DNA from 3 places in the Arthrobacter sp. UYCu723 genome. Region 1 is predicted to be linked to each of the others. Evidence: predicted binding sites of a transcription regulator. Region 1 holds the regulator's gene; each other region holds the start of a gene.

Region 1 (9,720 bases):
CACCGTCACCAACCTGGCCAAGCCGGCCACGGAATCCCTTGCCGGCTATGCGGATGCCAAGCCCATGGTCTTCTCCGGCCTGTATCCGTTGGACGGAACGGACTATCCGGCGCTCCGCGATGCGCTGGAGAAGCTGATGCTCAACGATGCCGCGCTCGTGTATGAGCCTGAGACGTCTGCCGCGCTGGGATTCGGCTTCCGGGTGGGATTCCTCGGCCTGCTGCACCTGGAAATCACCCGTGAGCGCCTGGAACGCGAATATAACCTGGACCTGATCTCCACCGCCCCCAACGTGGAATACGAGGTGACGCTGGAGGACAAGAAGATCATCCACGTCACGAACCCCAGCGAGTATCCGAGCGGCAAGATCGCTGAAGTCCGCGAGCCGATGGTTTCCGCCACCATCCTTGCGCCGAACGAGTTTGTCGGCGCCATCATGGAGCTGTGCCAGAGCAGGCGCGGCGTGATGGGCGGCATGGACTATCTCTCCGAGGACCGGGTGGAAATCCGGTACCGCCTGCCGCTGGCCGAAATCGTTTTCGATTTCTTCGACATCCTCAAGTCCAGGACCCGTGGCTACGGGTCGCTGGACTGGAAGGCCGACGGCGAGCAGGTGGCCGATCTGGTCAAGGTGGACATCATGCTCCAGGGCGAGCAGGTGGATGCCTTCTCCGCCATCACGCACCGTGACAAGGCCTACGCCTACGGTGTGATGATGACGGGCAAGCTGCGCGAACTCATTCCGCGCCAGCAGTTCGAGGTGCCCATCCAGGCCGCTATCGGCTCGCGGATCATTGCCCGCGAAAGCATCCGCGCCATCCGCAAGGACGTCCTTGCCAAGTGCTACGGCGGTGACATCACCCGAAAGCGCAAGCTGCTGGAAAAGCAGAAAGAAGGCAAGAAGCGCATGAAGATGGTGGGCCGTGTGGAAGTGCCGCAGGAAGCGTTCATCGCCGCCCTGACCACGGACGAGTCCAAGGACAAGGCCAAGAAGTAGCGGTGCCGGATATGACTGTCCCCACGCAGGCGGGCCCGGCCCGTGCCTAGCGTTCTTCCCCTGGGCGACCCGGCTCCGCCGGACGGCCTCCTCCCTGCCCAGGCACTGGAGGGCGCCGCCGGCCGGGCCTTCGGGCTCTACGTGCACATCCCGTTCTGCGCCGTCCGCTGCGGTTACTGCGACTTCAACACCTACACCGCCACCGAGCTCGGCGGCGGGGCCTCGCAGGACGCCTACGCCAGCACGGCCATCTCGGAGGTCGAATTCGCCGCCGCGGCGCTCCAGAACAGTGGCCTGCCGGCAAGGACCCTCGGGACCGTCTTTTTTGGCGGCGGAACACCGACGCTGCTCCCCGCCGAGGATCTGGGCCGGATCCTGACCGCCGCCGTCGCGGCGTGGGGACTGCAGCCCGGGGCGGAGGTCACCACCGAAGCGAACCCGGACTCCGTCACGCCCGAATCCCTGCAGCTCCTGGCCGACGCCGGGTTCACCCGGGTTTCCTTCGGCATGCAGTCGGCCGTCCCGCATGTCCTGAAGGTTCTGGACCGCACCCACACGCCCAGCCGTGTCCCGCAGGTGGTCCAGTGGGCCCGGGAGGCGGGGCTCGCCGTGAGCCTTGACCTGATCTACGGCACCCCGGGGGAATCGCTCGACGACTGGCGCTACTCGCTGGAGACTGCGCTGTCCTACGGACCCGACCACATCAGCGCCTATGCGCTGATCGTCGAGGAAGGCACCAAGCTCGCCGCCCAGATCCGCCGTGGCGAGGTGCCCGGAATCGACGACGACGACCACGCCGCCAAGTACGAGCTCGCGGACGAGCTCATCTCCGCTGCCGGCCTGGGTTGGTACGAGGTCAGCAACTGGGCGCGCACGCCGGAGCAGGCGTGCCGCCACAACCTCGCCTACTGGCGGGGGGACGACTGGTGGGGGATCGGTCCCGGGGCGCACTCGCATGTGGGTGGCGTCCGCTGGTGGAACGTGAAGCACCCCGCGGCCTACGCGAACCGGCTGGGTTCAGGGCTCTCGCCTGCTGCCGGGCGGGAAACCCTCGACTCCGAGACCCGGAACGTGGAGCGCATCATCCTGGAAGCCCGGCTGAGTACCGGGCTGGACATCCCGAGCCTGGGCGGCCTGGGGGACACCGGGCGGCACGCCGTGGCGGGGCTGATTGCCGACGGCCTGGTTGATCCGGTGGCGGCCTTCAAGGGCCGGCTGGTGTTGACGCTCAAAGGACGGCTGCTCGCCGACGCCGTGGTCCGCCGGATCCTGCCGGACTGAGCAGACTAGCTGAGGCCCAGCCGGGCCTGACAGCCTGACGCCCAGCCGGCTGGGATGCCCCTACTTGATCCAGCGCAGGTTGAACTCATAGCGGTGCGGCTGGCCACGGTTGACATGGATGCCTGCGGCGACAGAGAAGCACGTGACGGCAATCCAGATCACGGTGGCGAGCACGGCGAACAGGTTTCCCACCACCGGCACAAAGACCAACAGGTTCGCGACCACAGCGGCGATCGTCGGGGGCAGCGTGAAGTTGAGGGCTTCCTTGGACTCCTGCGCCGTGAACGGGCCGCGGTCCTTGAAGATCAGGTAGATCAGCAACGAAGGAACGCAGCCGAGGATGCCGCCAAAATGCGCCAGCGTGGCCCACTGCCGGTCCTCGCTGGCCGTCAGGGGCAGCGCATTGGCGGGAACGCCATGATACGGGGGCTGGCCATGGCCGGCCTGATTGCCCGTGTGTTCGCGTGCGTCTTCTGCCACGGTTTAGTCCTTCGGATTGCTGTGATGCGTTGTTGCTGGAAGTTGTTACCAGTAGTGCCGGAGCCGCGCAGGGTGCGCAGCCGCCGATCCAAGAATACTTGCTCGGACGCCGAATCGAGGATCGGGCCCTCAGGGAACCGTGAGGAAATCGATGACCTCTTCCACGCGGCCCAGCAGTGAAGCTTCCAGATCGGCGTAGTTGCGGACGGCGCCGAGGAGCTTCTGCCAGCCCAGGCCGATATCCTCCTTGGTGCTGTGCGGCCAGCCGAAGGCCATCAGGATGCCGGTCTTCCAGTCCACGCCCCGGGGGATGACCGGCCACGTCTCGATGCCCAGGACCGAGGGACGGATGGCCTGCCACACGTCCACGTACGGATGCCCGACAATCAGCACGTTCCCAGCCGCGCCGGGGGAGGCCATCACGGCGTCGGCGATCCTGGACTCCTTGGACTCCGGCACCAGGTGGTCCACCAGGACGCCGAGGCGGCGTCCTGGGCCGGGCCGGAACGCGGCGACGGCGGCCGAGAGGTCATCGATGCCGTGCAGCGGCTCGACGACGATGCCCTCCACCCGGAGATCGTCACCCCAGACCTTCTCCACCAGCTCGGCGTCGTGCTTGCCTTCCACCCAGATCCGGCTGGCCTTGGCCACCTGCGCGCGCTGGCCCTCGACCCGGATCGAGCCGGACGCGGTGCGGCTGGCTCCCGCCGGTGCAAGGGCGGGCCGCGGGGCCGGCGGCATCAGCCGGATCGGCTGGCCCGCCAGGAGGAAGCCGAAGCCGAGCCGGAAGGACCTCGACTTGCCGCGGCGGTCCTCCAGGGCCACCACATGCATCCCGCCGGACTTCTCCACTCGGGTGACGGCCCCCACCCAGCCGGACTGTACGTCCTCGAGCACCATTCCGCGTTCCACGGGGACTTCGGGCAGCTGGGGCTTGGCGGGGGCGGACAGGTCCTGCGGGCCCCAGTTCTGGTATGACATCTGTTCACACTGCTTTGCGCTCGGAATGATACGGCGGGCTGTGCCCGAAAACACCAGCCCCGGGAACGACGCCTGGAGCGAATCCAATGCTAACAACGCGGCGACTCATATTAGACTGGTTAGCACTTAGGCATGTCGAGTGCTAACCACGCCCAGTGCGGACCGCCTGCCCGGCGCGGCCGGAGGGGCGGCACCGGATGCGGGACAGTCGATTGGAGGTGGGGCGTGAGCGAACCACGCAAACTCGAAGTGCTGCGCGCCATCGTGGAGGACTACGTCCATTCGCGTGAACCCGTCGGCTCCAAAGCCCTCGTGGAACGGCACCATCTGGGCGTGTCCAGCGCCACCATCCGCAATGACATGGCCGCACTGGAAGATGAAGGCCTCATCACGGCGCCGCACACGAGCTCCGGAAGGATTCCCACGGACAAGGGCTACCGCCTGTTCGTGGACCAGATCTCCGCCGTCAAGCCGCTCTCCCCGGCGGAACGCCGGGCCATTCAGGCACTGCTGGAGGGGTCCGATGACCTCGACGACGTCCTGGACCGGACGGTGCGGCTCCTGTCGCAGCTCACCAACCAGGTCGCCGTCGTGCAGTATCCGCATCTGAGCCGGGCCAAGGTGCGGCATATCGAATTTGTCCTGCTGGCGCCCCGGAAGGTGCTGGCGGTCCTGATCGCGGACACCGGCAAGGTGGAGCAGCGGGTGATCGACGTCGTCCAGGACCTTCCGGAGGAGGCCGTCGCGGAACTGCGGTCGCGGTTCCTGGGCAGCCTCTCCGGGACGCCGCTGAACCTGCTGCCGCAGTCGCTGCAGGCCGTGGTCGTCAGCTGCCCGCCTGCGCGGCGCAGCGCCGCGCAGGCACTGGCCAGGGGGCTCGAAGCCCTCGCCGCAAGCAGCCGCGAAGAGCGCATGGTCATGGCCGGGACAGCCAACCTCGCCCGGTCCAACGTGGACTTCCCGCTGAGCATCGGTCCCGTGCTGGAAGCACTCGAAGAGCAGGTGGTCATGCTGCGCCTGCTCAGCGACATGGCGGCGGACCCGCGCGGAGTGACTGTCAGCATCGGCCGGGAGAACCCGTACGACGGGCTCGCGGAGGCGTCGGTGGTGGCTACCGGCTACGGCCCGGACGCCACGGCCAAGGTCGGTGTGCTCGGTCCCACCCGGATGGACTATCCGACCACCATGGCCGCCGTCCGTGCGGTGGCCCGCTACCTTTCCAGAATCCTCGGGCCCTGACCGCCCGGGCGGCAGGCCGCCGCGCCGCTGTTGACCAGACTTCATGCCCCTAACAGGCAGTACAACCAGGAAGAGATACGAACTTTGAGCAGCCACTACGACGTTCTTGGAGTCTCCCGCGAAGCAACGGGAGAAGAGATCAAGAAGGCCTACCGCAAGCTTGCGCGGACCCTGCACCCGGACGTCAACCCGGGCGATGACGCGTCAGACCGTTTCAAGGCCGTCACGCACGCCTACGAGGTGCTCTCCGACCCGCAGAAACGCCGGGTCTACGACACCACCGGCAATGAGAACGGCACCGACAACGGCTTCGGCGGCGGCAGCTACGCCGGCCAGGGCTTCGCGTTCCAGGACATCTTCGACACCTTCTTCGGCGCCGGCGGCCAGGCCGGTCCCGCGTCCCGGGTCCGCCGCGGCCAGGACGCCCTGATCAGCGTCCGGATCGAGCTCCGCGACGCCGTGTTCGGCGTGAACAAGAAGCTCGAGGTCGACACGGCCGTCACCTGCCCCACCTGTGAAGGCTCCTGCTGCCGGCCAGGCACCCGCCCGGAGCGCTGTGACATCTGCGGCGGCAGCGGCCAGGTCCAGCGCGCCGTCCGGTCCATCCTGGGCCAGGTCATGACCACGGCTCCCTGCGGCAGCTGCGAAGGCTTCGGCACAGTGATCAAGGATCCCTGCAACGAATGCGCCGGCCAGGGCCGGATCCGCAGCCGCCGGACCCTGACCGTCAAGGTCCCGGCCGGAGTCGCCACCGGCACCCGCATCCAGCTCTCCGGCCAGGGCGAGGCGGGTCCCGCCGGCGGCCCCGCGGGCGATCTCTACGTGGAGATCCGGGTCAACAACGACGCCACCTACGTGCGCGACGGCGACGACCTGCACGCAAGCCTGAATATCCCGATGACCGCCGCCGCGCTCGGCACCGAGCTCACCCTCGATACCTTTGACGGGCAGCAGGAGATCGACGTCAAGGCCGGCACCCAGTCGGGCGAGGTCATCACCCTGCGCGGACTCGGCGTCACCCATCTGCGCGGCTACGGCCGCGGGGACCTCAAGGTCCACCTGCAGGTGGAGACCCCGGGCAAGCTCGACGCCGCCCAGGAGGACCTGCTCCGTCAGCTCGCGAAGCTGCGCGGGGAACAGTTCACCGAAGGGAAGCTCGCGGCGAGCGGCGGGGTCTTCGCCAAGCTCCGGGACCGGCTCGGTAACCTGTAGCGGTGAGCAATCCGGTCTTCTTCACCGCCCCGGGAACACTGGACCAGCAGGTCCCCGGTTCCACCTTCGTCCTTGACGGCGCCGAGGCCCGCCACGCGGTCACGGTGAAGCGCCTCAGCCTCGGCGAGCCGGTGGACATCGCCGACGGCGCCGGGAAGCGGCTCACGGGAACAGTGACAGCCGTCGCGCCCGGCGAACTGACCGTGGAGTGCGCCGAACTGACCGCGGAAGCGCGGCCGGACATCCGGCTGGTCCTGGTGCAGGCCCTCGCCAAGGGCGACCGGGACGAGCTGGCGGCCGAAACCGCCACGGAGCTGGGGATCGACGCTGTCATCCCCTGGCAGGCGGAACGCTCGATCGTGCGCTGGAAGGCGGAGCGGGCGGCGAAGGCGCATGCAAAGTGGCAGTCCGTCGTGACGGCAGCCGCCAAGCAGGCACGCCGCGCCTGGATTCCGGAGGTCCGCTCCGCCGTCGACAGCGCCGGACTTCAGGCGGCTGTCGCCGCAGCAGGTCTCGCCATCATCCTGCACGAGGACGCCGTGCGTCCCCTGCGGCAGGTGCTGGAGTCCTGGCAGGCGACGCTGGGCACGCAGGGCACGCTGGACAGCCAGCCGGCTCCAGACGCGCCGGACGCCGCCCGTGAAGTGCTGCTGATCGTAGGCCCGGAAGGCGGCATCAGCCCCCGTGAAGTGACGAGGCTGTGCGGCGCCGGCGCCGTCACCGCCCTGCTCGGCCACCACGTGCTGCGATCCTCCACCGCCGGCCCCGCCGCGACCGTGCTGGCGAGCGACATCCTGGGCCGCTGGTAGCGGCAGGCTGCCAGGCGGGCTGCCTGACTTCCTTGGCTGTTTCCTATTTGACTGTGTTCCTATTTGCTTCTTATTTGACCGTTCTTATTTGACTGTGAAGCCGCGCGTGTCCACATTCAGGTCCTGGGACGGGTTGCCGTCCTGCAGCTGGGAGACCCTGACCTCGTAGTTCCCGGGGCCCAGGTTCACCGAAAGGCTGAACAGTCCGGACTGGCCGGCGTCCGCGGAGGCTGGGGTGTTCCCGTTCAGGTAAGTCGTCTTGACGCTGCCGTCGATCCGCAGGATCTCCCAGCGGAGCTTCCCGCCCGGAACGGTGCTCCGGCCGCTGACCTTGACCGCGCCGTCCTCCATCGAGGTGCCCTCCTGGGGATTGATGATCCACACCGGGGCAACCATGCCGGAGCTGCGGGACGTAGGGGAACCGAGGCGGACATGGTTGAAGGCGACATAGTCGGTGTGGCCGTCCACGAGCACCACGACCTGGATCTGCTGCCCGGAATCGATCAGGCCCGCGCTGGCACCGGCTGCCGTCGCGGTGTAGACAAGCTGCTGGATGGCGCGTTCGGCCATCGCCGCATCCACGTTGCTGTTGAAGGCGTCGTCCGAGAGGTCCACGGTGATGACGTTCTTCCCGGAAATGGAGGTGGCCAGTTTCTTCGGGTTCTGCCAGGGGGTGAAGAAGTCCGGATCGAGCGGCTTCTCGGACATCATCACCCGGAGCGCACGGGTCACGGGGTTGTCCTGGTCCGGAACGTCACGGAACTCACGGTAAAGGAACATGTTGTCATTGCTGCGGCCGATCCAGTAGACCGGAGCCTTGTTGGAAGCCTGGCTTGTCTCCAGCGGGGCGCTGGTGGCTGGGGCGCCGGGGGAGGCCGGACTGGACAGCAGCTGCGACGGGGTATTCGAGTTGGTGATACCGGGTTGGGGGGTGGCTACGCAGCCGGAAAGGACAAGCGCCGCGGGCAGCACCAGCAGCAACATGCCGGGGCGAATGCGCCCGGTTGTCGACCTCTGGCTGGTTCCGCGCTGCCTGATAGCTGCTTTCCTTTCCTGTTTCATGGCCTCCGGGGCCCGTCCTCGCCATGTCCGCCATGCCGCCGGAAGCACTGCTCCCGGGGCGGCCGATTCCCAGCATGGCATATGGTCCGCGCGCAGGACCGGGGTTTGGGCCCGGGCGCCGGAACTGCAACGGGAACGATATGAGGCCGATACAAAGTTGATACCTAATGTCGGAAATCGCGGCCCGATCGCGGCCCGACGGCGGCCTGACTGCGGCCTGACTGCGGCGCCATGGCGGCCCGACGGCGGCCCGACGGCGGCCCGCGATGGCGGCGCGCGCTGGCGTAAGATGGAAGGACCCGCTGAGACCGGACCAGAAGGCGAGCACCGCCGTCGGGCCGGATCAGCGGGACAGATCAATTCCGAACTGGAGGGGACCAGAGGCCCGCGGGCCAACACCATGACTGAAGCAGCGAACGGCAAAGCCCGGATCAGCGCCGCAGGGCGCTCCGCAGGCGAATTTCCACACTCCCTCCCAGGGTTGCGGACGGAGGTGGTCCTGTTCGACAACTCCGACCAGATGGTTCAGTCCCTCGGCAGTCATGACGAAGCCCTGCGTTTCATCGAGAGCCAGTTCCCGGCCGTGGACTTCCACGTCCGTGGCAACGAGCTCTCGATCAGCGGGTCGTCCGTTGATGTGCCCCGGATCATGCGTCTGCTCAACGAGGTGCGCGGCCTCGTCGCCCGGGGCACGGTTATCACCCCCGCCGTGCTGCAGCAGCTCGTGTCGCTGCTCCGGAGCCAGTCCCTGCAGAACCCGGTTGACGTCCTCACGCACAACATCCTCTCCAGCCGCGGAAAGACCATCCGCCCGAAGACCCTGAACCAGAAGAACTACGTGGACGCCATCGACGCGAACACTGTGATCTTCGGGATCGGTCCCGCCGGCACCGGCAAGACGTACCTGGCCATGGCCAAGGCCGTCCAGGCGCTGCAGCAGAAGGAAGTCAGCCGCATCATCCTGACGCGTCCGGCCGTCGAGGCCGGGGAACGGCTCGGCTTCCTGCCCGGCACCCTCAGTGACAAGATCGACCCTTACCTGCGCCCGCTCTACGACGCCCTGCACGACATGATGGACCCCGAGTCCATCCCGCGTCTGATGGCCGCCGGCACCATCGAGGTCGCCCCGCTGGCCTACATGCGCGGGCGCACCCTCAACGACGCCTTCATCATCCTGGACGAGGCGCAAAACACGACGCCCGAACAGATGAAGATGTTCCTCACCCGGCTTGGCTTCGGCTCCAAGATGGTGGTCACCGGTGACGTCACCCAGGTGGACCTGCCGTTCGGGACCCGTTCCGGCCTGCGGATCGTCGAAGAGATCCTGCAGGGCATCGAGGACGTCAACTTCACGGTCCTGGACGCGTCCGACGTCGTCCGCCACCGTCTGGTGGGCGACATCGTCAATGCGTACAGCATCTGGGACGACATCCAGAGACACCGGGTCAAGCAGTCCGTCGCCCGGGAAAAGCGGGGAGGGAACGCATGAGCATCGAAGTCAACAACGAATCCGGCGTGGCCGTCGACGAATCCCAGCTGGTCTCGCTCTCCCGATTCATCTTCGAACGGCTCTTCATCCACCCGCAGGCGGAGCTGTCCATCCTGCTGGTGGATGAGCCCGCCATGGAGAAGCTGCACATCGAGCTGATGGACGAATCC
Region 2 (10,056 bases), 2.9 Mb from region 1:
AGGTCGTGCCCGGCGTGTCCGCGCACCCATTCAAACTTGTACTTGCGGCCAACCAGCGCCTGATCGATCTCTTTGAGCAGGTCCACGTTCATGACGGGCTTGCCGTCAGACTTGCGCCAGCCCTTGCGCTTCCAGCCCGGCATCCACTTGGTCACGGAGTTGATGACGTACTGGCTGTCGCAGAGGATGTGCAGATCCTCGCCGGGCAGGTGTGCCGTGGACCGGAACAGGTCGAGGACCGCCATCAACTCACCCTGGTTGTTGGTGCCGTGCGGCCACCCGCCGGCCCGCCAGCAGTCGTCATTCACATACCAGGCCCATCCGGCCGGACCGGGATTTCCTAAAGCCGAACCGTCGGCTGCTGCTGTAATCGTCACTGGTCTATCCTGCCAGACCTCCCGCCCGCATCTTCGCTCCCCCCATAACCGGTGAGGCGCGCCGACGTCTGTGGGAGCGTCGGGGTTGGGGCGGGCGGGTTAACGCCGACGGCGGCCCCACCCTGAGGTGAGACCGCCGTCGTCGAACTACATGTGTCGAACTATATGTGTCGAACCATACGTGTCGAACTATATGTTCAGTGGCGTAGGAGCCGGGTGGTTAGAAACCGCCCATGCCGCCCATGCCGCCCATGTCGTCCCCGCCGCCCATGGCCGGGGAGTTCCTCTCCGGCTTGTCGGCCACAACGGCCTCGGTGGTGAGGAACAGGCCGGCGATGGAAGCCGCGTTCTGCAGGGCAGAGCGGGTGACCTTGACCGGGTCGTTGATGCCGGCAGCCAGCAGGTCGACGTACTGGCCGGTTGCAGCGTTCAGGCCGTGGCCTGCGGGCAAGCCGCGGACCTTGTCCAAAACAACGCCGGGCTCGAGGCCGGCGTTGAAGGCGATCTGCTTCAGCGGGGCGTCGATGGCAACGCGGACGATGTTCGCACCGGTTGCTTCGTCGCCTTCGAGCTGCAGGTTGGCGAATGCCTTGGCGCCAGCCTGGATCAGGGCAACGCCACCGCCGGCGACGATGCCCTCTTCAACAGCAGCCTTGGCGTTGCGGACAGCGTCCTCAATGCGGTGCTTACGTTCCTTGAGCTCGACCTCGGTTGCGGCACCGGCCTTGATGACCGCAACGCCGCCGGCCAGCTTGGCCAGGCGCTCCTGCAGCTTCTCACGGTCGTAGTCCGAATCGGAGTTCTCGATCTCGGCGCGGATCTGGGAAACGCGGCCGGCAATCTGGTCGGCGTCACCTGCACCCTCAACGATGGTGGTCTCATCCTTCGTGACAACGACCTTGCGGGCGCGGCCCAGGAGTTCGAGGCCGGCAGTCTCAAGCTTGAGGCCGACTTCCTCGGAGATGACCTGGCCACCGGTGAGGATGGCGATGTCCGCGAGCTGCGCCTTGCGGCGGTCGCCGAAGCCCGGAGCCTTGACGGCGACGGACTTGAACGTGCCACGGATCTTGTTGACAATCAGGGTGGCCAGTGCCTCGCCCTCGATGTCTTCGGCGATGATCAGCAGCGGCTTGGAAGACTGCATGACCTTTTCAAGGACAGCAACCAGATCCTTGACGCTGGAGATCTTGGAGCTGACGATCAGGATGTACGGATCCTCAAGGACCGTTTCCTGGCGCTCGGCGTCGGTGACGAAGTACGCGGAGATGTAACCCTTGTCGAAGCGCATGCCTTCGGTGAGCTCCAGCTCGAGGCCGAAGGTGTTCGACTCCTCGACGGTGATGACGCCTTCCTTGCCGACCTTGTCCAGGGCTTCGGCAATCAGGGCGCCAATCTCGTCGTCACCGGCAGAGATGGACGCCGTGGCAGCGATCTCTTCCTTGGTTTCGATTTCCTTGGCCGAAGCCAGGAGTTCGCGGGTGACGGCTTCGACAGCCTTCTCGATGCCGCGCTTAAGGGACAGGGGATCCGCTCCGGCTGCGACGTTGCGCAGGCCTTCCTTGACCAGGGCCTGTGCCAGCACCGTAGCGGTGGTGGTTCCGTCGCCGGCGACGTCGTCCGTCTTCTTGGCAACTTCCTTGACCAGCTCGGCGCCGATCTTCTCGTAAGGGTCGTCCAGCTCGATCTCCTTGGCGATGGAAACACCATCGTTGGTGATCGTGGGGGCGCCCCACTTCTTTTCGAGGACAACGTTGCGTCCACGCGGGCCGAGGGTGACCTTGACGGCGTCGGCGAGGATGTTCAGGCCCCGCTCAAGACCGCGGCGTGCCTCTTCATCAAATGCAATGATCTTGGCCATAACGGCAGTAGTCCTTTCGGGACAGTCGTTAAGAATGAACCTTGCTGCGGTGCCCGCGACGGACGATCCTTCCCCGGCGGCCTCTGTACGCCGCTGGGTCCGGGATCTCACCCAGCCTGGTATCTCTTTCGCTCCTGGTCCGGCTGCCTCACTTCGCGGCCGGTCGAACCGGGCGTCGTTTTAGCAGTCAATACGCGGGAGTGCTAAGTCAATAGTTAGCACTCCCCCGGGGAGAGTGCAAGCAGTGCGCGTCCCGCACTGGCCCGCATCGGCGCTGTGCCTGCGTTCCGCCGCCGCACAATACGCTACGAGCGATCAGCTGCCGCTGCTGCGGGCTGTTTCGCTTCCGCTCATGGTGGCCTTGTTGTCCGCGCCGTAGCCGAACACCATGTAGGCCGCCGACGTGACATCACCGTGGGAATCGAAGTTGATCAGCCCGGATTCGCCGTCGTAGTCAGGGCGCTTGCCCGCGCGCAGGACGTCGACGCACTTCTGATAGGACGTGCACACCGCAGCCTCGCCGGAGGGCTGGGCCCCGTCGGCGGTCTGGGTCCCGTTGGAGGGCTGGGCCCTGCCGCCGGAAACGGCAATCAGCCGGGACGCAATGGAGGTGCCGGCGTCGTCCTCTGCCGCGGCCGCCGCGATCGCGGCCAGGTTGACGGCGTCGTACGTTTCCGCGGCAAAGGTCATGTCTTTCAGGCCCGGATCAACGGCCACCAGTTCGCCCTGGAAGTGTGCCGACGGAAACGCCCCCGGAAGGATACCGCGGGCCCCGTCGAGGGCGCGGGAGCCGAGACCGGAGCCGTACTGGCTGACGGCGCCGTCGCTGAGGATGAGCTTGCGTCCCGCGAGGCCGGCGTTGTTCAGCTCGGCGATGGCGCCCTGCGCTCCGTCACGGGAGACGAGGACGACGGCGTCGGGAGCCGCTGCCTTGGCGGCCGCGGCCGCCTGTTGCGCCTGGCCCGGTTTGAAGGAAGCGACGGCCACGGGCCCGAGGCCGGCCTGCTTGGTGGCAGCGCCAACGGCGGTGGAGACGTCTGTGCCGTAGCTGCCTTCCTCGTACACGATGGCGAGCGTTTTGGCGCCGCCATCCTTGGCGAGTTTGACCAGGACCGGGGCCTGCGCGACATCGGCAGCGGAGGTGCGGAAATAATAGCCGCCGCCATTGTAGGTGCTCAGACCGCGCGCCGCGTTGGCAGGGGAAATCAGCGCGATCTTCGCGTTGGACAGCACATCAATGGCGCCGGGGGCACGGCTGGAGTCGGTCGGCCCGATCACGACGTCGGCTTTGGCGGCCGCTAGCGCCTTGGCCTGGGCGGCCGCGTCGGCGCTGATGGTCTCCGGCAGCAGCTCGACCGGCTTGCCCTTATGACCGCCGGCGGCATTGATTTCCTTAACGGCAAGTTTCGCGGCCGTGAGCTGGGATGCGTTGAGAAAATCCTGCTTGCCCGTGTTGTCCAGGATGAGGCCAATCCTCAGCGTGCCGTCCCCGCTGGCTTCAGCGCGCTCCACCCGGGCGCCGCCTGCGGGCGCCAGGCAACCGGCCAGGGCCAGCACCGCAGCCGCCCCCACCGCCGCGCAGCGGACCAGCCGCAGGGCAGCCGTCCGGCGCCGAACGGGGTTCAGTCCGGCAGGAACCTGCCGGACGTGCGCTGCCGCGGGGGGTTGCACTAGGCCGGCCGGACGCTTTCGGCCTGTGGGCCCTTCTCGCCCTCGCCCACTTCCAGTTCCACGCGCTGTCCTTCGTCGAGGGCGCGGTAGCCCTCCCCCACGATGGCCGACCAGTGCACGAAGACGTCGTCTCCGGAATTGTCCACGGTGATGAAGCCGTAGCCCTTTTCGGCGTTGAACCACTTGACGGTTCCCAATGCCATGGTGTCCACACTTTCAGCTAGCTTGCGGGCGGCCCACCACGATGTGCGCCGCGGAATGCGAAACGAAGTCCGCAAATACTGTACCCGCGGCAGCGCGCCGGAGTGCAGGCTGCGGACCGCGTTGGCGGCTAATAGTTATTCAGGCGTAACCGAAACCGGCTACTGGAAGCCGGGTCCCAGGACGACGACAAGCGGCATCTTGAACTCGGCCGAGTCGACAAGGGCCTGGATGCCGAGCAGCGAGGCCAAGGCTTCGGCGTTGGCCTTCTGCTCCGGCCCGGCGTAAAAAATCACGGAACCCGTCTGCGGCGCGCCGGTCCAGTTGCGCAGCGGCCCCGGGACCCAGCCGTCGGCAGCGACCCGTGCGCTCACCCGGCCCGCCAGTCCCGGGGTGCCACTGGCGTTGTAGACCGTGACGGGCTGCGTCTTGTCCACGGCGGCTCCCTCTGCCGGCGTGGCGGTGGGCGATGCGGCCCCGGACGGTGTTGCGGAGCCGGAGGCTGTCTGGCTGGTTTGAGCCGGGCTGGTGGCGCTGGGCGCCGGTGAGGCGGTGGGACTGCCGGCAGGCTGTTCCGCAGTCACGGCTGATGAGTTTCCGGCGGGGTTGAAGCCGAGCTTCGGCAGGAACAGGAAGGCCACAAGGCCGATGACCAGGGCGGCGGCGCCGACCGCCAGGATGGGACCCAGGCTGCGGCGTCGGGATTCGGCGGCTGCACGGTGCACACCCTGCCGTGTGGGGGTCTCCGGGACCCGGTCAAATTCATCCCGCGCGTATTTGGTCATGGTAAAAGCGACGTCCTTGCTGATTTCTTACGAGTTGCCAGGGCCTTTTCCGCGCAGATCGTCTGCGCATCCGGCCGTGCTTTACGCGTCTGAACCCAAGCGGCGAGCAGTGCGGGCACGTTGGCGTGACGTACGTAGTCTACGCAATCTCTTCACCAGCATGGGATCGTGGGCCAGCGCATCCTCGGTATCGATGAGCGCATTCAGGATCTGGTAATAGTGCGTCGCGGACAGATCGAAGAGCTCACGGATGGCCTGTTCTTTGGCCCCGGCGTACTTCCACCACTGCCGCTCCAAAGCCAGCATCTGCTGATCGCGGCTGCGTAGCGGCGACTCGCTGCGGAAATCCGCGGCAACTGATTCCGCCGTCGAAAGGTGCTCCGGTGCTGCTTCGGCCACGACACACTCCCTGGCTGGATCCGACAAAGGTCAGTCCCCATGCTACGGGCGAATAACAAGGTTGTCATTTGGCACCCTGCAAGAATGGAGCCGTGCCTGCTTCCGTTTCCCCCCACTCCGACCCCGGTGATTCCGATGCACTGTTCGAGCTGGAGCGGCTGGCCGGTGACACCGTGGGCTTCGCCGAGCTGGCACGCCAGCCGCTGAGCGAACTCGTCGCGCCCGACTGGGCTGAGGCGCTGACTCCCGTGGAACGGCAGCTGCGGCAGGTGCTGGGTTTCCTCGCGGCGGAGGCCGCCGAGGGACACGAGGTGCTCCCGCCGCCGTCGAACGTGCTGCGGGCCTTCCGGCAGCCCCTGGCCGGCGTCCGGGTCCTGATTGTGGGCCAGGACCCCTACCCGACGCCGGGCCACGCCGTGGGCCTGTCCTTCGCGGTGGACGGCGGCACCCGTCCCATCCCGCGCAGCCTCGCCAATATCTACAAGGAGCTCGACGCCGACCTGGGCCTTCCACCCCGGATCCACGGGGATCTCGGCGGCTGGGCGGAGCAGGGTGTCCTGCTGCTGAACCGGGTCCTGAGTGTCCGGGCCGGGGCGGCAGGATCGCACCGCAACAAGGGCTGGGAAGCGATCACGGCAGCTGCCATCAGCGCTGTCACGACCCGCCGGACCACGGCCGGCGGCCCGGCCCCCCTCGTCGTCATCCTGTGGGGCAAGGACGCCGAATCCGTCCGCCCGCTGCTGGGGCCGGCGCCGGTGATCGCGAGCGCGCACCCCAGCCCGCTGTCGGCCTCACGGGGCTTCTTCGGCTCGCGGCCGTTCAGCCGGGCCAACGCCCTGCTCCAGGCCCAGGGCAACGGCACGGTGGACTGGGAACTGCCCCCGCTTCCGTAACCGGGCTTCCCGGCCCGGCGTCACGGGCACGCTTCATACACAGGCTCATTGGCTAGGCTTGGCCTCATGACTTCAGTTCCCGCCACCACCTCGGCCAGCCGGAAATCGCGACCGCAGATCAACCTCTCCGTGCTGCGCCGCGAGCAACTCTCCCCGCAAATGGTCCGCGTCGTCGCGGGCGGCCCGGGCTTTGACGGCTACGTCAACAACGGCTTCGTGGACCGCTACATCAAGATTGCGTTCCCGCAGCCCGGGATCGACTACCCGGAGCCGCTGGACCTCTGGGCCATCAGGGAAACCATGCCGCGCGAAGAGTGGCCGCACACCCGGACCTACACCGTCCGCTGGGTGGACGTGCAGGCCCGAGAGCTCGCCATCGACTTCGTGATCCATGGCGATGAGGGCCTTGCCGGACCCTGGGCGGCTTCCGCACGGCCCGGCGACAGCCTCGTCTTCACCGGGCCAGGCGGCGGCTACAACCCGGACCCCGCGGCGGACTGGTACCTGTTTGCCGGCGACGAGTCCGCCCTGCCGGCGATCAGCGCCGCGATCGAATCCCTGCCGGAGCACGCCCGCGGCCTCGCCTTCCTGGAGGTGGACGGCGACGCCGAGATTCAGTCGCTGGCCGCACCGGCCGGCGTCGAACTTCGGTGGCTCCTGCGCGGCGGCGTGCCTGCAGGTGCCAGCGAGTTGCTGGTCAACGCCGTGCGGGACACAGAATGGCCCGAAGGCCGGGTCCAGGTCTTCGCGCACGGTGAGCGCGGGTACATGAAGAGCCTGCGGGACGTCTTCTACGGGCAGCGCGGACTGGAGCGCGGACAGGTTTCGCTCTCCGGCTACTGGGCGATGGGCCGCGTGGAGGACGACTTCCAGGCAGAGAAGAAGCTACCCGTAGGGATGATCTAACCGGCAAGATCTGACCAGGAAGATCTGACCGGCAGCGTCAGCCCGCCGCGGCGGCCCGGTGCTAGCGGCGCCGCGCCCGCCGTCGCTCGTTGCTGGCCAGGCTCCTCGTCAGCGGCCGGGCGAGGGTGTCTCCGAGCACGATGCCGGCCGCAACGCCCAGCACGATGGCGCCGGCGTTGAGCATCCCGCCGGCACCCATCAGGATCTCGGATTCCTCAATCGTCAATACATACATTGACCGGAATATAGTGAGTCCGGGCAGCAGGATCAGGGCAGCCGGAACGGCCACCACAAGCTGTGGTGCGCCCATCCGCAGGGCGACCACACGGGCAAGCAGGCCGATCACGACGGCGGCGAGAGCCGGGGCGAACCGCGGCCCGATCCCCAGGGCGTCTCCCCCGATGAGGACCAGATAGCCCACGACACCCACGGCCGCCGTAGGCAGCAGCAGCGTCCAGCTGGTCTGTTCGGTGATCCCGATCGCGACGACGGCAACGGCAATCATGATGCCCACGGCCCACCAGGGATACGCGGGCGGGAATGTTTCGGTGACGTCGATCGGCTCCATGCCGGTCATGTCCCCCACCACGAAGCCGACGGCGATTCCTGTGACGAGCGCGCCGAAGGTCAGCATCGTGGAGAGGAAGCGGCCCGCCGCGGTGACCGGGAAGCCGTTGATCGCGTCCTGCACCGAGGAGACGAGCCGTCCGGTTGGCAGCAGCAGCAGGATTCCGCCGACCACCACGATGGCGGGGGGGATCTGGATGCCTATCGGGGTGCCGAACCGCCACAGGAGCAGGGCGATGAAGGTGACCAGGAAGGAACACGACGCGGTGATGAAGAAGTCCGGTGTGCGCCAGCGCCCCAGCCGACGGGCCAGCAGGCTGACCAGCAGGTTGGAGACGAAGGCGACGGCCGAGGCGCCGGGCCCGCCGCCGAGGACACCGACGAAGACAGCGGAGAAAACCCCGAACGCCGCCGTGACCATCCAGCGCGGGAACGGCTTTGAACTGTGCGTGATTTCCTCGAGCCGGCGTACGGCCTCCTCGCGTCCCACCCCGCCGGCGACGATGTCCGTGACCAGCTGGTGCACCTTTGCCAGACCCGCGTAATTGTTGGTCCAGGACCGCACGACGCGGAGCAGGGTGATGGGGGTCTGGTCCTTGGGTGCATAGTTGATGGCCACCGACTGGTTGGTGATGTCCACCTCGATGTTCTTCAGTCCCAGGGCGGCGGTGATGGCGATAATGCTGGTTTCGACTTCGAGGGCTCCGGCGCCGTACCGGAACATGGACTCGGCCAGATGCAGCGCAAAGTCAATGGTCTTGCGGGCCGAGGTGTCAACACCGCCGACCTGGATCATCGGGTTGGCGTAGGGGCTGCCGGCAAGCCGGTCCACGATGCTCATGGGGGCTGTCGGCGGATTCTCGCCCTGTACCAGCCTCCGCAACATGCGCTTCGCGGCTGCGTTCTGGCGCACCTGCATGGGCGACATCGGCTCGGTCGGGGGCAGTCCGTCCGAGTGCGGCCTGCGGCGGCCGTCGGGTTCCTTGGTCATTCCGGCCTCCTCAATATCCTGTGCAGCCGGTTTAGTAGAACTGCTGGCCTGTGCGGCGGGTGTAGACCTGGCGGGCCAGGCGCTCCCCTGCGGCCAACCAGGCCTTGTACTTCAGCGGACTCAGCACCTGGTCGTAGCAGCCGACGAAGTCGGTGACGGTCTTGCTGAAGCTGGTCTTGAACAGGCCCAGGCCGTGGAACGGGTTGGATGTGTCCTTGAGCTGGTCGCTCGGAGGCGTGCCGCAGAAGTCGTACTCGGTGCAGCCCAGCTCCTTGAGCTGGTTCATGGCGGTCCACTGGACGAGGTGCGAATCGCCGTACTGGCTGCGTTTCTGCAGCGAGCCGCCATCCTTGTAGGTGCCTTTGCGGCCGTAGTTGATGACGAAGGCGCCCACGGACGGCACGCCGTTCTCCTGGACGAACAGCAGCCGGCCCTGGTCCCGGTTGATGAAGTTGGTCCAGAACTGGCGGTAATACTCGAATTCGCGGACCCGGACCTGCGACTTGGCCTCCACCGTGGTGGTCATCAGGGCATACATGGCCCGGAAGTTCTCTTCGGTGGGCTCCGCTGTGCGGACCTCCACGCCCTCGCGGATGGCCCGGCGGACGGCGTTGCGGCCGCGGGAGTGGAGGTTGCGCAACAGTTGGTTCTCCTCCGGGGAGATATCCAGCAATGCAGTCGAGTCATTGGGCTGCAGGTTGTGGGTCTTGACCAGCCCTGCCCCTTCGATGACACGCCTTGCTTCGTCGGTCAGCACGATGTCCGGCTCGATCTTGATGGCAAAAACGCCCAGCTTCGCCCGCTTCACGAACTCAGCGTTGGCTGCCGCGATGCCCGGGATGTCGTCGACGGAGGCCACGTCGGGGCCCTTGATCAGGTACCAGAGTTTGCCCAGGAGGGGGAAGGACTTCTCCAGGACGAGGTTGTAGCTCGTATAGTCGGCCGTCTCGTAAACGAGGTGAAGGGGTTTCCAGCCGAAGTGCTGTTTGACGTCTGCGAAGGCCTCCGACTGAAGGAGATTGCCGCCATTGGGGTTCGCGGTGACGTGCGCATCCCACGTGGCGATCTCTTCGGCAGAGGCAAAGCGGGCAGTGAATTCTCGCAAGTGTTCGGTATCCAATCATTGCGGTACGAGCTTCGGCGGCATGCGGACATGCACGCTCAAGTCTATCCGCCCGCCCCCGTGCTGCGGCCCGGAACCGGCCCCGGAACAGACCCGGGACGGAGCGGCTAGGCTGGAAGCATGCAGGCTCGTCAACATCCGATGACGCCGGGTTTCCCTGCCCCGCTGACTGGGCCCGGAGGGCGCGGGGCCGGTTCCGAGGTGCTCGGGCTGCTGGTGTTCCTTGGCGCCTCCGCCCTCGTGGCCGGCCTGGGCGGGCTGGCAACGGCCGGCAACGTCAACGGC
Region 3 (10,056 bases), 1.0 Mb from region 1:
CCGCCGCCCGGAATCGGATTCGACGCCTCCCAGGGGGCGAGCCACTCGCTGTTGCGGGAGCGGACTTCCGTCCACTCCTTGCGGTCCCGGTACCGGATCGGGCGCAGCACGATGTCGCCGCACTCCAGCGTCACCGGCCAGTTGAAGCTGCCCCCCACGGGAGTTACTTGGTCAGGCTGGAAGTGAGGCTGGAGGCGAACTCGGGCAGCCATTCACGCAGGCCGGGGCCCAGGTCCTCGCTGTCACAGGCGAGCTGAACGCAGGCCTTGAGGTAGCTCAGCTTGTCGCCGGTGTCGTAGCGGCGGCCGCGGAAGACGACGCCGTACACGCCATAGCCTTCGCCGTCACCGGCAGCGAGCTCCTGAAGTGCGTCGGTAAGCTGGATTTCCCCGCCACGGCCGGGCGCAGTGCGTTCCAGGACCTCAAACACCGCCGGGTGGAGGACGTAGCGGCCGATCACGGCGAGGTTGGACGGAGCGTCCTGAACGTCGGGCTTCTCCACGAGGTGGTTGATCCGGACGTACTCTTCACCCTGGATCGCATGGACGTCGGCACAGCCGTAGGCGCTGATCTGGGAGGGGTCCACCTCGATCAGCGCCACCACCGATCCGCCGGTCTTGGCCTGGACCTCGATCATGGTGCTGAGCAGCTCGTCTCGGGCGTCGATCAGGTCATCGCCCAGCAGGACAGCAAACGGTTCGTAGCCCACGTGCTGCTTCGCACGCAGGACGGCGTGGCCCAGGCCCAGCGGATCGCCCTGGCGCACGTAGTGGATGTCGCCGAGGTTGCTGGCGGCCTGGATGGACTCCAGCTTCGCGGTGTCCCCCTTGGCTTCGAGGGTGGCTTCCAGCGTGGGGACGCGGTCGAAGTGGTCTTCGAGCGCACGCTTGTTTCGGCCCGTGATCATCAGGATGTCGCTCAAACCGACGTTGACGGCTTCCTCGACGACGTACTGGATGGCCGGCTTGTCAACCACGGGAAGCATTTCCTTCGGCATGGCCTTGGTGGCCGGAAGGAACCTGGTGCCGAGGCCCGCAGCGGGGATGACGGCCTTGCGGACGGAAGCGATTGGTGTAGTCACTCGACTAATCTAACGGAGGTACTAAACATTCGGTAATTAGCTACAGCCGCAATGAGCCCGGACGACGCGCCGCGGCTCGGCACGGGACTGCAACAGGTGGAGGGCCGGGCATTGAAGGCATCAAAGGAAGAGATCCGCGCCAGCCACCGGACGCGGCGCGCCGGGCTTTCACCGACAGTGCTCGACGCCGCAGGCGCAGCCATTGCCAGGCACGGCCTGACGTGGGCAAACAAACTCGCCGGCGGCGGGACGGGAACTTTCGCGGCCTACCTGGGGGTGGGCAGCGAACCGCCAACCCTGCCGCTGCTGTCGGCCATGCACGACGCCGGACACGATATATTGCTGCCGGTCTGCGAGCCGGGCCTCGAACTGAGCTGGGTGTACTGGACTCCGGCGTCCGGTTTTGTCCGCAGCCGCTACGCACCGATCCCGGAACCCGTCGGGGAACGCCACGGGCCGGAGATCATGCAATCCGCCCTTGGCATCGTCCTGCCGGCCACCGCCGTGGACTTCTCCGGCAACCGCATCGGCCAGGGCGGCGGCTACTACGACAAGTTCCTCGCGCGGCTGGCGTCGATCCGGCCCGGCCACAAACAGCCGGACGACGGCGGAGGGCCTCCCCTTGCGCTGCCCACCGCTGCGGTCGTCTACGACGCCGAGGTGCTGCCCGCAGGGAGCATTCCGGCGGAGTCGTTCGACCGAAAGGTGTCCGCCGCGCTGACCCCGGGCGGGCTGATCCGCCTGCTCTGAAGCCACATTCCCGGGATGATAGAATTGGCACTCAGGCCCTGCGACTGCTAAGGGAAGGAACCCGTCGATAGACATATCGGCTGTGTTCCGGACCTCGGCGGCACGGGACCTGCTCGTTTGTCCCTGAGGAGGATTTCCAGTGCCCACGTATGCATACGCCTGCAAGGACTGCAGCCACGCCTTCGAGATCGTGCAGTCGTTCACCGACAACTCCCTGACGTCCTGTCCCGAGTGCCAGGGGAGCCTGCGCAAGAAGTTCAACAGCGTCGGCGTCGTCTTCAAGGGCTCCGGCTTCTACCGGAACGACTCCCGCGACACCAAGGGCAGCTCCGTGCCCCCGGCAGCGGCCCCCGCTGCGACCCCGGCGGCAGCTCCTGCCCCCGCTGCCGCGGGCTAGGCAACCGCCGCCCGCTCCGGACGCCGCTTGTCCACATAGGACTGCACGCCCGGGACCTGCGTTACGCCTACGGCTAGCGTGGCGGTATGGTCACCGCCGGAATTGTCGTTTCCCCGCACAGGATTTTGCTCCCTGCGCCATTCCTTAGTGCAGTCTTCCGTGCTCGCTCCGTGCTCGCGGGCGGCCGTTCCCCCCGTCCGCGCGTCTATCGGCCGCACTCCGGAAGCACGCGGGGATCCAGGCCCCGGGGCGGACAGCTGAGGCGCCGCCGACTGACCGGCTGGCTGAACCGCAACCGGCGGCTTGCAGTGGCGCTCCTGCTCTGCGTCGCCGCCGGCATCGCCGTCCAACAACTCACGCCGCCGCCGGCCGACACCGTCGTCGCCCTCGCCGCTGCCCGGGATCTGCCGGCCGGCAAAGCCCTCGAGGCTGACGATCTGCGGGTTCTCAACATCCCTCACAACCTGCTGCCCAGCGGCAGTTTCAGCAACACCGCGGCGCTCCAAGGGAAGCAGTTGGCCGTAGCGCTGCGGCAGGGCCAGCTGATTTCCGATGCACAGCTCCTGGGTCCTGGCCTGCTCGCCGGCAGCCCGCCGGGCTCGGCTGCCGTGCCGCTCCGGATGGCGGACCCGGCCTCCATCCAACTGGTCTCCCCAGGACAACTGATCAACGTGGTGATGTCCACCGGCAGCGGCTTTGACCAGCCGGCAACATCCGAGGTCCTGGCGGCCGCCGTGCCCGTACTGTGGACCTCCGCACAGGGCGGCAAGGCAGGCCCGTGGCTCGCGGCCGGAGAGACGGATGGCCTCATGGTCGTCGCGGCAGATGCCGGTCAGGCGCGGCGGCTGGCCGGCGCCTCGACCCAAGGAAAGCTGTTCTTCGTCCTCGTAGCCGCTGCCCCTGGCTAGGCAACTTCAGGCTAGAGGCGGCGCAGCCGGCCCACCTGTTGCTAGCCCCAGTGCGGGGGCTTCTGTTCCTGCAGCCAGGAGTCGTGATCGTAGCCGTCGGGCTGGTCGCCCCAGCGGCGAGGGTCGTCCTCAGCCGCCTTGTTCGGCAAGACACCGTCCGGCAAGACACTGTCGGCATTCGCGGAGTCGGGCACACCGTTCTGCAAACCGCCGACGGGCAAACCGCTGTCGGGCAAGAAACTGTTGGCGGTCGCGGCGGAATCGCCCGCGGCGCGCGGCGCGCCAGTCCCGGCTGCGTCCGGCTCAGCGGCAGGGTTGCCGCGGTGCTCGGCCGGGGAACTGCCGCCCTTGCCGGTGTCCGGGATGCTGTTGTTCTGGATTTCGCCGTCTGCACTCATGCCGTCGGCCTCCTTACTGCCCATTGTTGCTGCTGCTTGCTGTTGCGCGTTGTCCGACCAGCCGGACGTGGCCCGCTCTTCGGCGGCCTGTGCGTCGTTGACGGCCAGGTTCTCCACGTCATCGTCGAAGAAGCCTGGCGAGGTCCTGTTTCGGCTGGACACCGCCGGCTTCTCCAGCCCAAGGTATCCGCCGATCCGGTCGGCACAGGCGGAAGGGTCGGTGAAAACCTCTATGGTCCACAGCGGCATGTAGCGCCAGCCGAGCCGCTCCAGCTGCTGCGGCCGGAGCCTGCTGCGTTCGCGCACGGTCATCCGCCGGTACTGCTCGGTTCCGTCGGATTCGATGGCCACGGGGCGTGGGATCTCGGCGTCGTCCTGGCCGATGGTGTTCAGCGGGTCCGCTGCGGCCACCATGTTCAGGACTCCGTCGTACTGGTGCCAGACCCGTGCGCCGCGGGCCCGGAGCCGGTCGCCCAGGTCGGCCACCAACGGGTCGGCGCCAAGGGCCTGCTCGCTGGCGGCGGCCCGCGATGCGGGGCTGCCCAGATCGGAGTTGCCTGCAATCTCACGGTCCAGCAGCTCGTAGAAGTCCACCGCTCCGTGGCTGAGCCGCGTCACGTCCAGATCTTCGGGACGAAAGCAGCTGAGCACGTGCAGGGAGCGGCGGGCGCGTGTCATGGCGAGGGCAAACTTGGCCCGGCCGCCCTCCGCCGAGAGCGGGCCGAGGTTGTGCAGGGCACGCCCGTGCGGGGTCCGCCCATAGCCCGGGGAGAAGATCACGTGGTCGCGGACCAGGCCCTGGGCGCGGTCCAGGTCCACCACCCGGAAGGATTCGTCCCCTGCGGTGAAGAAGCTTGCCAGCAGCGGATAGTTGGGTAGCTGCAGCCGGATGGACTCACCGATTCGGGCGGCGTGGCGGAGGCTGCCGGTGACAACTGCCAAGGAGGTCCGGGGCCGGAGGCGGGCGTGCTCGAAGACGAGCTCGACGGCGCGGTTCACTTCGGCGACAACAGATTCGACGCCGTCCTGGTCCGCACTGGGCAGCCCGGTACCGTCCGGCAGGTATTCCAGGGTCAGGGCACGGTCCAGCCCGGTCGCGGACTGGCCCTCCGGAAGCCGGCGGAGCCCGCCGTCGTAGAAGCCCTTGCTCAACTGCCGGACGAGGTCTTCATCGACCGCGCGGTACACAGTCCGCAGCTTCCAGACCGGCAGCACAGCGGCGAGGGCCCGGTAGGCGCTTTCAACGCCCTGGTGGGAGCTTTCACCGGCGGCGAGCCGCTCCACGCTGACGGTAAACGTCCTGGGGCTGGCGATCCGGTCGTCGCCAAAGGCAATGACCTGCTGGGCCCGGGCGATGGCAGGGAGGACGGCCTGCAGTGAGGTCGTCTCGGCGTCGAGGATGACCACGGCGTCGAACTTCTGCTCGATCGGCAGCAGGCCGGACATCAGGTACGGGCTGACCGACCACACCGGCACCAGCATGGGCAGCAGTTCCGGGGCCTGTCCGGTCAGGGCGGCGAGGGTTACGCGGCCGTCCTTGAGCAGGCTGCGCAAGAGGTCCGCCTGCCGCGGGTTCTCCGCGATGGCCGCCCGCCAACGTTCGGCAAGCTTCCAGCGCAGGCGGGCAGCGCCGCTGGCGATGTGGGCGTTGTCTGCGAGGCGGTACTCCGCCTCGAGCTGGCGCAGCGCGTCGCCGTCGGACATGGCGAGGTAGTCGTCGCCGCTGATCATGGCCTCCAGCGCGGACTGCCACCACGCCAGCTCGAGTTCCGCCGCCACCGATTCCGCCGGCACCTCGCGTTCGGCCAGGTCGGCAAGCAGTTCGCCCAGGCCGTGTTCGCGCATGTTTTCCACCAGCAGCGTGCGCTCCGGCAGCGTTTCCAGGGTGCCCGTGTCGGCGACCAGCCGTTCCAGGCGTGCCACGAGCTCGTCATAGGGCGTGGACAGCAGCTCGCCGCCGGCGTCTGTGTGCTTGACGGCCAGGCCCAGTTCGAACAGCTCCGCCCCGAGCTCACGGTAGAGCGCCGTGATCTCGGCGAGGCCCGAGGGGACCGCGGGGTGGCGCTGCGTCGTGGCGTAGCCGGACCAGGCGGCCCGCTGATCCTGGACGAGGACGAGCGAACTGTGGAGATCGGCGATGTGGACGCCCGGGCGGACGTATTCCTTGGCGACGCGGCGCAGCCGGGAGCGCTGCATGGACGGCATCTCGATGTTCCGTTCACGCCGCCAGGAGGAGGAGGCGGTCGCGGAAATGAGGTCGTGGACCGGCCGGTCGAAAATGTCCGGGGTGAACTTGTCGAGGCTTTCGCGCACAGCGACGAGGAGTTCGATCTGCTCGCCCCATTCGGCAAACGTGCTGCCGAGGCGGATCTCGGCGTGTTCGGCGACGCCGTTCATGCGCTCGCGCAGCAGCGGCAGCTTCTCTGCCACGGACCCGGCCACCTGCTGGGCTTCCTGGGTTTCCTTGCGGGTCAGGAGCCGGGCCCCGTGCCAGGGACTGGTGGTGGAGGCGCGGTTGAAACTGCCCAGTTCGGCAGCCCGGCGGAGCCGCCCGGCCAGCTCCTCGCGGTCCCGGATGCTGTCCAGCACGCTGCGCTTGAGCCGCACCGTGGTGGCCGGCGCCGGCTGGATCGACGTCAGCTCGGCCAGCGACTGCATCGCCTCGTACGGCGAGCACCCCCAGCGCTGGCGGACGTTGTGGAGCGACGCGACGTGGTCCATGAGGGCGTGGCGGTGCTCGGTCAGGGTGGTGTGAAGGTTGCTCAGCTGCGGCTCGAGGGACTTCTCGTTGCGCACAATCGCCCGGACCAGCTGGCCTTTGAGATGCAGCGGCGTCGCGTTGCCGGAAACCTGGAAGAGCACCGAATCGAGTCCGAGCGTCTCCAGCTGGGAGGAGAGCTCGCCCAGGCTGGCGCGCCGGTCCCCCACCACCAGGACGGTCTTGCCTTCATCAACGAGGGCGCCGACGGTGTTGATGGCGGTCTGGGTCTGGCCGGTCCCCGGCGGACTGCTCACGACGAGCGAGTCCCCCGCCCGGACCGCGTCCACGACGTACTGCTGCTCCGCGTCGGCGTCGAGCAGCAGCAGTTCCTCGGCGGGATTGCGTGCATCGGTGCTCGGGAAGCGGCCGGTCTTGAGTTCGGGCATCTTCAGTGGCACCCCCGCGGCGGCACGCGCCAGGGCCGAGACGAGCGCATTGTTCTCGTTGATCCAGGGATCCTCCAGGTTGCCGGACAGGTCCGAGAACGTGGAGACGAGGAGGTTGTGTTCAATGTCGGCACCATGGATGGGCTGGACGAGCGTGCCGAGGCGGTCCAGGACCGGCTGTGGATCGAAACGGGCGGTGCTGTAGGCCATCCGGGTCACGGCATTGACGTCGAAGACGATCCCGTGAATGGTCTTCAGATGGCGGATCAGGGCCGGGTTGATCCGGGCCTGTTCGGTCAGCTGCAGTTCGTAATCGTCCTCACCCGGCCGGACGGTGAGGGAAATGGCGATGAGCATGACGGGGGCTGAGACGCGCTGCGGCTTGCCCCCGACGGCGGAAGTCCAGACGACCGTACCGGCGGAGAAATAGCCCGCATCGATGCCGCGGTCGTTGGCCAGTTCGAAGATCTTCGAGCGCAGGTTCCGTGAGGCGCGGGCGGCGATGACATACTGCTGGCGGTCGCGGATCAGGGTGGAAAGCCGGGTACGCCGTCCCGCCATGAGCTGGGCCAGACCGGACGGGTGCGCGTTGGTCAGGTCGATGGAGCCTTCGGGCGTCTTGGTGAAGCGCAGCATCGTATCTGCTCCGGTGACGGGCTTGAGCCCCGACAGCCATTTCCTGAGCTCCTCGGAGCCGCCGGGGTGGCCTTGACCAACTGACACTGCTGCCTTCTTTTCTGTGCTCGCTTTTTCTGGGCTCGCGTTTACCGCGCTCGAGTTTTCGGTACTCGCGTTTTCGGTGCTCGCGTTTACCGTGCTCGCGCGCGGCGCCTTGGACCATACCGGCATGCCTTCGAGCGTAGCCCGAATCGGCCGCGAGGAAGAGCCCGCAACACTGGCGCCGGTCAAATTGGACCGGAAATGGCCCTATGAGACTACCCGGCTAAAAATACCCCACACACAAAATGACCGGCCCCGTCAGGAGGCCGGCCATTTCATACGCCTGTGTTCAGCAGGCTATTCCCACTCGATGGTTCCCGGCGGCTTGCTGGTCACGTCCAGCACTACACGGTTGACCCCGTCCACTTCGTTGGTGATCCGGTTGGAGATCCGGGCCAGCAGATCGTAGGGAAGCCGTGACCAGTCGGCCGTCATGGCGTCTTCGGAGGACACGGGGCGCAGCACGATCGGGTGGCCGTAGGTGCGGCCGTCGCCCATGACGCCGACGCTGCGGACATCTGCCAGCAGCACCACCGGCATCTGCCATACCTCGTTGTCCAGGCCGGCGGCGGTCAGTTCGGCGCGGGCAATGGCGTCCGCCTTGCGCAGGAGGTCCAGGCGATCCTTGGTGACCTCGCCGACAATCCGGATGCCAAGGCCCGGGCCCGGGAACGGCTGGCGCCCGACGATCTCCTGCGGCAGGCCGAGCTGCGCGCCGACGGCACGGACTTCATCCTTGAACAGGGCCCGCAGCGGCTCCACGAGTTCGAACTGCAGATCCTCCGGCAGGCCGCCCACGTTGTGGTGGCTCTTGATGTTCGCCGAGCCTTCGCCGCCGCCGGATTCGACGACGTCGGGGTACAGGGTGCCCTGGACGAGGAACCTGATCTTCTCTCCGTGCGCGGCCGCCTCGGAGATGATCGCCAGCTCGGCTTCCTCGAAGGCGCGGATGAATTCGCGGCCGATGATCTTACGTTTGGCTTCCGGGTCGCTGACGCCGGCCAGGGCGGCCAGGAAGCGCTCCTGCTCGTTGGCAACGTAGAGCTTGACGCCCGTGGCGGCCACGAAGTCGCGTTCGACCTGTTCGGCTTCGCCCTCGCGCAGCAGTCCATGGTCCACGAAGACACAGGTCAGCTGGTCGCCTACGGCACGCTGGACCAAGGCTGCCGCGACAGCGGAATCGACGCCGCCGGACAGGCCGCAGATGACGCGGGCGTCGCCGATCTGTTTGCGGATCCGCTCGATCTGCTCCTCGAGGATGTTGCCCGTGGTCCAGTTCGGCTCCAGCTTTGCGCCCTTGAACAGGAAGTTCTCCAGGACCTCCTGGCCGTAGGCGGAGTGCTTCACCTCGGGGTGCCACTGAACGCCGTAGAGGCCCTTTTCTTCGTTGGCGAAGGCGGCAACGTCGGCGCCGGCCGTCGTCGCGAGGACCTCGAAGCCCTCCGGGGCCTCGTGGACGGAGTCGCCGTGGCTCATCCAGGTGCTCTGGTGCTGGGGCATGCCCTCCAGGATGGAGCGGGCCTCGCCGACGGTGGTGGTCTCGGTGGCGCCGTACTCGCGGAGCCCGGTCTGGGCCACCTTGCCGCCGAGCGCATTGGCCATGGCCTGGAAGCCGTAGCAGATGCCGAAGACCGGGATTCCGGCCTCAAAAAGGTCCGCGCCGACGCTGGGGGCGCCTTCGGCGTAGACGCTTGCGGGGCCGCCGGAGAGGATGATGGCGGCCGGATTCTTGGCCAGCAGCTGCTCGGTGCTGTAGGTATGCGGAACCACTTCCGAATACACATTCGCTTCCCGGACGCGGCGGGCGATCAGCTGCGCGTACTGGGCACCGTAGTCAACAACCAGCACGGGCTTGTGGGACGTCTGGGATGCAGGGGGAGTAGTCACCGTACTAGCGTACTTTGCACCGCCGCCCGGCCGCACCTTGAGAAGACGGTCCGCGCCCCGCAATGAGCCGCCGGGTGAGCGAACTCACACGGGGCCACGCTCCGGAAAGACCGGACCCGCCTCGGGGGCAGATCAGGGCGGATCGGGCACTCGAAGCGCCCTGGTCTGCACCTCAGCGTCCGACGGCGTCCCACGGCGTCCGGCGGGCTGCCGCTTCCGGCCCTGGCAGCTCCCGTTCAGTAGCGCTGCTCAGTAGCGCTGCGGTGCCTGCGGGTTCGCGGCGAGTTCCGCGTCAACGTCGGCGTGGAATTTCTTCTCGACGAAGAAGGACAGGAACGGGACGACGCCGCCGAGCGCCAGGATGATGAGCTTGGCGAACGGCCAGCGCATCAGGGACCACAGGCGGAAGTTGGAGATGAGGTAGACGACGTACATCCAGCCGTGCACGATCAGGACCGCGACGGAGAGGTTCAGGCCGCCGATGACTCCCGCCGGCTCGGCATCGGCAAACCCGAAGCCGTGGGTCTGGCCGGTGACGGCGTTGGTGCCGCCGGCGAACAGGTACTGGCCGAACGCGTACCGGGCGATCAGTTCGGCGCAGAGCAGCAGCAGCATGGATCCGGTGAGGTACGCGAGCACCTTGTAGAACTTCAGGGCGGAGCGGATCTGTGCCTCGGTTCCGCCGAAGCGGCGCTTCTTGCCGTTGGCGCTTCCCGTTAAGTTGGACTGCTGCGGCTGGATGGCCGGCTGGGGCTCGATCATGATTGC

Evidence for each region. The regulator HrcA, encoded in region 1, represses chaperone genes, less so after heat shock. The targets are predictions, from matches to a motif close to TTNGCACTCGNNNNNNNCGAGTGCNAA.
Region 2: groL (chaperonin GroEL) is a predicted target of HrcA. The motif match lies at 2,416-2,442, and genes of this name have one in related genera.
Region 3: ACVWZ8_RS13275 (FmdB family zinc ribbon protein) is a predicted target of HrcA. The motif match lies at 1,856-1,882, and genes of this name have one in related genera.

Annotation. Positions count from the first base shown of each region.
Region 1 is NZ_JBSSBW010000001.1:3,813,747-3,823,466, forward strand. Features, by position in the region: gene lepA (translation elongation factor 4) at 1-997, shown strand, start outside; gene hemW (radical SAM family heme chaperone HemW) at 1,040-2,278, shown strand; gene ACVWZ8_RS17850 (DUF4870 domain-containing protein) at 2,339-2,758, opposite strand; gene ACVWZ8_RS17855 (DUF3097 domain-containing protein) at 2,888-3,739, opposite strand; gene hrcA (heat-inducible transcriptional repressor HrcA) at 3,965-4,978, shown strand; gene dnaJ (molecular chaperone DnaJ) at 5,063-6,190, shown strand; gene ACVWZ8_RS17870 (16S rRNA (uracil(1498)-N(3))-methyltransferase) at 6,193-6,999, shown strand; gene ACVWZ8_RS17875 (GerMN domain-containing protein) at 7,084-7,983, opposite strand; gene ACVWZ8_RS17880 (PhoH family protein) at 8,462-9,550, shown strand; gene ybeY (rRNA maturation RNase YbeY) at 9,547-9,720, shown strand, end outside.
Region 2 is NZ_JBSSBW010000001.1:880,405-890,460, forward strand. Features, by position in the region: gene ACVWZ8_RS03910 (RNase H family protein) at 1-377, opposite strand, end outside; gene groL (chaperonin GroEL) at 598-2,235, opposite strand; gene ACVWZ8_RS03920 (ABC transporter substrate-binding protein) at 2,551-3,831, opposite strand; gene ACVWZ8_RS03925 (cold-shock protein) at 3,906-4,109, opposite strand; gene ACVWZ8_RS03930 (LytR C-terminal domain-containing protein) at 4,269-4,892, opposite strand; gene ACVWZ8_RS03935 (DUF3263 domain-containing protein) at 4,974-5,291, opposite strand; gene ACVWZ8_RS03940 (uracil-DNA glycosylase) at 5,384-6,184, shown strand; gene ACVWZ8_RS03945 (siderophore-interacting protein) at 6,251-7,090, shown strand; gene ACVWZ8_RS03950 (threonine/serine ThrE exporter family protein) at 7,152-8,648, opposite strand; gene ACVWZ8_RS03955 (lipid II:glycine glycyltransferase FemX) at 8,680-9,753, opposite strand; gene ACVWZ8_RS03960 (TspO/MBR family protein) at 9,892-10,056, shown strand, end outside.
Region 3 is NZ_JBSSBW010000001.1:2,811,427-2,821,482, reverse strand. Features, by position in the region: gene ACVWZ8_RS13290 (GNAT family N-acetyltransferase) at 1-158, opposite strand, end outside; gene galU (UTP--glucose-1-phosphate uridylyltransferase GalU) at 164-1,081, opposite strand; gene ACVWZ8_RS13280 (5-formyltetrahydrofolate cyclo-ligase) at 1,133-1,831, shown strand; gene ACVWZ8_RS13275 (FmdB family zinc ribbon protein) at 1,971-2,228, shown strand; gene ACVWZ8_RS13270 (RcpC/CpaB family pilus assembly protein) at 2,537-3,136, shown strand; gene ACVWZ8_RS13265 (AAA family ATPase) at 3,178-7,404, opposite strand; gene guaA (glutamine-hydrolyzing GMP synthase) at 7,699-9,288, opposite strand; gene ACVWZ8_RS13255 (DUF3817 domain-containing protein) at 9,538-10,050, opposite strand; gene ACVWZ8_RS13250 (SURF1 family protein) at 10,047-10,056, opposite strand, start outside.